DNA from 2 places in the Pelagerythrobacter marinus genome. Region 2 is predicted to be linked to the other one. Evidence: predicted binding sites of a transcription regulator. Region 2 holds the regulator's gene; the other holds the start of a gene.
What was found. The regulator LexA, encoded in region 2, represses DNA repair genes until DNA is damaged. The targets are predictions, from matches to a motif close to GTTCCNCNCTTGTTCT.

Region 1: the regulator LexA is predicted to act here: its motif matches at 1,375-1,390, upstream of recA (recombinase RecA).

Annotation. Positions count from the first base shown of each region.
Region 1 covers NZ_CP139719.1:2,005,763-2,008,219, reverse strand. Annotated here, with positions in the region: gene T8T98_RS09880 (DUF4139 domain-containing protein) at 1-1,320, shown strand, start outside; gene recA (recombinase RecA) at 1,467-2,457, shown strand, end outside.
Region 2 covers NZ_CP139719.1:935,701-938,157, forward strand. Annotated here, with positions in the region: gene T8T98_RS04390 (ComEC/Rec2 family competence protein) at 1-732, shown strand, start outside; gene lexA (transcriptional repressor LexA) at 832-1,545, opposite strand; gene T8T98_RS04400 (molybdopterin molybdotransferase MoeA) at 1,628-2,457, opposite strand, start outside.

The sequences.
Region 1 (2,457 bases), 1.1 Mb from region 2:
GTGACCGGGCTGCCGGGCGGCACGATCGAGAAGAACCGCAATGCGGAGCTGCTGTCCCCGGCCGCGCTGGTCAACGGCGCGCTGGGCAACAGGGTCACGATCACCCGCACCAACCCCGCCACCGGGCAGACGCAGAGCGAGCAAGCGGTCGTGCGGACCCGGGCCGACGGCGGGCTGGTCCTGCAAACGCGCGAGGGGTTCGAGGCGGTGCGCTGCGCCGGCCTGCCGGAGAAGCTGACGTTCGACCGCGTGCCGGAAGGGCTTTCGGCGCAGCCGGTGTTCTCGTTCGACACGCACGATCCCGGCGGCGGGACCTATCGCGTGGTGCTGACTTATCTCGCCTGGGGGTTCGACTGGCAGGCGAACTATGTCGCGACGCTGGGGGCGGGGGACGGGCTCGGGGGCGTGGACCTGGCGCTCACCTCGTGGCTCACCCTGCTCAACGACAATGCCCAGGGCTTTCCCGATGCCGAGCTGATGGCCGTGGCGGGCACGCTCAACGTCGAAAGCGATTTCCAGGCGCTGGCCGATCCCCCGCAGGCGGAGCGGCTGCGCCTGACCTGCTATCCGCTGGGCAGCACGGCCGCCGGCTCGCCGATACCCCGCCGGATGCCGCCACCGGCCCCGCCGCCTGTGATGGCGCCGCAGGCGGACATGGCGATCGAGGTAACTGCGGCGCGCCGCACCGAAGGCGCGGGCGCCGCGGTCATGGCCGGGGAGGAAGCGCTCGGCGATCTCAAGCTCTACCGCGTGCCCGAACCGGTCACCGTGGCGGCCAAGGGGCTGAAGCAGGTCGCCTTCCTGCGCAAGGACAGGGTCGAAGGGCGCTTCCTGTACGAGGTTGCCTGCCTGCCCGGCGCCGGGCGCGCCGATTTCCAGCCGGCGGCGCGGGTTCTCGAAACGGTGAACGACGCGGATCACGGCCTCGGCCTCGCCCTGCCTTCGGGCGGGGTGACGATCTTCGAGCCGTCGTCGCGCGGGCCGCTGCTCGTCGGGGAGGAACGGCTGCGCGACCACGCGGAGGGGCAGGATGTCGAGATTGCGCTCGGCACCAGCGCGCAAGTGCAGGTCGCGTGCCGCCGCACGAGCGAACACGATCCGGGGGAGGCGCCCCGCAAGTGGACGCGGATGGAGGCGGAGCTGGCCAATGCCCTGCCGATCCCGGTCACCGTGCGGGTTGCGCTCGGCCCCAGCGCGGCGTGGGAAGTGCGGGGCCGGGGCACCGGGCAGGTCCGCGACGGGATGCACGAGATCGAGACGAAAATTCCCGCCAATTCGGATCGGAAAATTCGCTGGCGCGTGCGGCGCGCGGGCGAATAATGGCGCGCAAACCCCTGTTTAAACGCAATTAACTGGCCTTCGCGAAGAATGTTTGTTCCGCTCTTGTTCTTTTAGAACAAATCGGATACAACGGGCTCCGGTCGATAACGGGATCGAGGCCCTAGGCAAGCGAAGGAGGCCATGCGATGGCGGCGGAACTGAAGCTGGTTGAGAAGGAAAGCAACGTGGACCGTCAAAAGGCACTCGATGCCGCGCTGGCGCAGATTGATCGCGCGTTCGGCAAGGGCTCGGCGATGAAACTGGGCCAGAAAGAGGCGATGCAGGTGGAGGCGATCTCCACCGGGTCGCTCGGGCTCGACATCGCGCTCGGCGTCGGCGGCCTGCCGAAAGGCCGCGTGATCGAGGTGTACGGGCCGGAAAGCTCGGGCAAGACGACGCTGGCGCTGCACGTGATCGCCGAAGCGCAGAAGAACGGCGGCACCGCCGCCTTCGTCGATGCCGAACACGCGCTGGACCCGGTCTATGCCAAGAAGCTGGGCGTCGATATCGACGAACTGGTCGTCTCGCAGCCCGATACCGGCGAACAGGCGCTGGAAATCACCGACACGCTGGTGCGTTCGAACGCGATCGACGTGCTGGTGGTCGATTCGGTTGCCGCGCTGGTCCCCCGGGCGGAGATCGAGGGCGAGATGGGCGACAGCCACGTGGGCCTCCAGGCGCGGCTGATGTCGCAGTCGCTGCGCAAGCTGACCGGGTCGATCAGCCGGTCGAAGACCATGGTGATCTTCATCAACCAGCTGCGGATGAAGATCGGCGTGATGTACGGCAACCCGGAGACGACGACCGGCGGCAACGCGCTGAAGTTCTACGCCAGCGTCCGCCTCGACATTCGCCGCACGGGCCAGATCAAGGACCGTGACGAGATCATCGGTAACTCGACCCGGGTGAAAGTGGTCAAGAACAAGGTCGCCCCGCCGTTCAAGCAGGTCGAGTTCGACATCATGTACGGCCAGGGCATTTCCAAGATCGGCGAGATCCTCGACCTGGGGGTCAAGGCCGGGCTGGTCGAGAAATCGGGCAGCTGGTTCAGCTACGATTCGATCCGCATCGGCCAGGGCCGCGAGAACGCGAAGAAGTACCTGACCGAGAACCCCGAAGTTTGCGACAGGTTGGAAG
Region 2 (2,457 bases):
GCGCTCGCCCTCGCGCTCGACGTCGTGGGCGCCGGTGCGCCGGCCTGGTGGATGGCGGGCAAATCGCTCGACCTCCTGCTTGCCATCGCGCATTTCACCGCCGAGCGCCCCGGGGCGGTCAAGCTGGCGCCGCAGATGGGGGCGGGCACGATGGCGCTGTTCGTCGGCGGGGGGCTGTGGCTGGCGCTGTGGCGGGGCCGGGCGCGGCTGTTCGGGCTGGTCCCGGCGATCATGGCGACTGTCCTCCTGCTGGCGGCGACCCCGCCGCCCGATGTCCTCGTTTCGGCCGACGGGCGGCATGTCGGGATCGTCGGGGAAGGCGAGCGTCTGCTGGTCCTGCGCGACAGCCGCAGCGCCTATGCGCGCGACAACCTGCTCGAACTCGCCGGTATCGAGGGGGCGCCGGTCCCGCTCGCGCAGTGGCCGGGCGCGCGGTGCAGCCGCGACTTCTGCGTCCTCACCATCAGGCGCGACGGTCGCCGCTGGACGCTGCTGATGGCGCGCAGCGCGGTGCTGGTGGAAGAAGGCGCGCTGGCCCGGGCTTGCGCGCAGGCCGACGTGGTCGTGGCCGATCGCTTCCTCCCGCGCAGTTGCCGCCCGCGCTGGCTCAAGGCAGACCGCCGCCTCTTGCGGCAGACCGGCGGGCTGGCGCTCCACCTCGACCGGCCCCGCGTCGTCACGGTCGCGCAGGGCCAGGGGCAGCACGGCTGGTGGCGGGGCTTCGGCGACTGATCGCCGGCAAGATAGCTGTCCTCCGGCCAGGGCCGGCAAGAGAGCTGTCCTCCGGCCAGGGCCGGTGCGGAGGGATGCCCCGGCGACCCGCCCGGGCGATCAGTGATAGCGGCGCAGGAGGCCCGAGAGCTTGCCCTGGACCTGGACTTCGTCCGGCCGGTAGACCTGCGGATCGTAGGCGCCGTTGGCCGGATCGAGCCGGACCATGCCGTTTTCGCGCCGCAGGTACTTCAGCGTCGCTTCCTCGTTCCGCACCAGGGCGACCACGATTTCCCCGTCGCGCGCGACATCGGTGCGGCGCACGAGCGCGAAATCGCCGTCGAAGATCCCCGCCTCGATCATCGAATCGCCCGAAACCTCCAGCGCGTAGTGTTCGCCCGGGCCGAGCAGGGCGGCGGGGACGGGCAGGCTGTTCTGTCCTTCGAGCGCCTCGATCGGCGCGCCCGCGGCGATCCGGCCGTGGAGCGGAATCTCGATCACGTCGTTCGCCGGCTCGGGCACGGCCTTTTCCGCGCGGGCGGCGGCGGCCCCTTGCAGGTCAACGACATTGTCGGCCGCGGCCCCGCCGGCCTTCGCGCCGCGCGCGGCAGGGGTCGAATCCTCCGGCTGACGCAGAACCTCCAGCGCGCGGGCGCGGTTGGGCAGGCGACGGATGAAGCCGCGTTCCTCGAGCGCGGAAATCAGGCGGTGAACGCCCGACTTGCTCTTGAGATCGAGCGCTTCCTTCATTTCCTCGAACGAAGGCGAGATCCCGGTTTCCTCCAGCCTTTGCTGGATGAAACGGATCAGCTCGTGCTGCTTTGCCGTCAGCATGGCGAAATCTCCCTGGTCGCCTGACACGATCGTGCGCGGTTGCGAACGAATGCGGAACAATTAGGCAACCCGGCTTGGCAAGTCAAGCAATTGCGCCGTTTTCGAGGCGATAGACCGGAACATCCGTTCCCGCTTTCGTCGCGGCGCAGTGCGGCGGGCGCCAGATCAGCGCATCGGCGCGGGCGAGCTGGGCGAGCAGGCTGCTGTCGCGCTGGCGGATCGGGTCGGCCCGGCCTTCGCGCAGCACGGCGCGCGTGAACTCCCCCCGCGCGCCGCCAGGCGGCAGGTCCGCCCCCGCGGGCACGGGCACCGCCCGCGGCAGGGGATCGGGCGCGCCGAGCATGGCGCGCAGCGCCGGCAGGGCGAACAGGAACCCGGTCACGAAGGCGGAGACCGGGTTGCCCGGCAGGCCGAGGACGAGGGTGTCTTCGCGCCGGGCGACGAGCAGCGGCTTGCCCGGCCGGATCGCCACGCGCCAGAAGGCGATCCGCGCGCCCCAGGTTTCGAGCGCCGGGCGCACGAGGTCGTGGTCGCCGACCGAGGCGCCCCCGCTGGTCAGGACGAGGTCGCAGTCCGCGCAGGCGGCAAGCGCCGCGCCGAGCGCGCCGGCATCGTCGGCGACCGGCCCGATCCGGCGCACGGTGCAGGGCAGGCCGGCCGCCATCGCCGCGAGCATCGCGCCGTTGCTCGCCGGAACCGAGCCGTCGACCAGCTCGTCACCGCAGTCGAGGATCGCCACGCGCGGCGCGCGGTGGACCGCGACCCGCGCGATCCCGGCCGACAGCGCGAGCGCGACCTGCCGCGCACCTAGCCGGCTGCCGGCGGGCAGCAGCGTGTCGCCCCGCTCGAAGTCGATCCCGCGCCGGCGCACGTTCGCGCCGGCTTCGGGCAGTCCGGCGGCCAGCGAGAGGC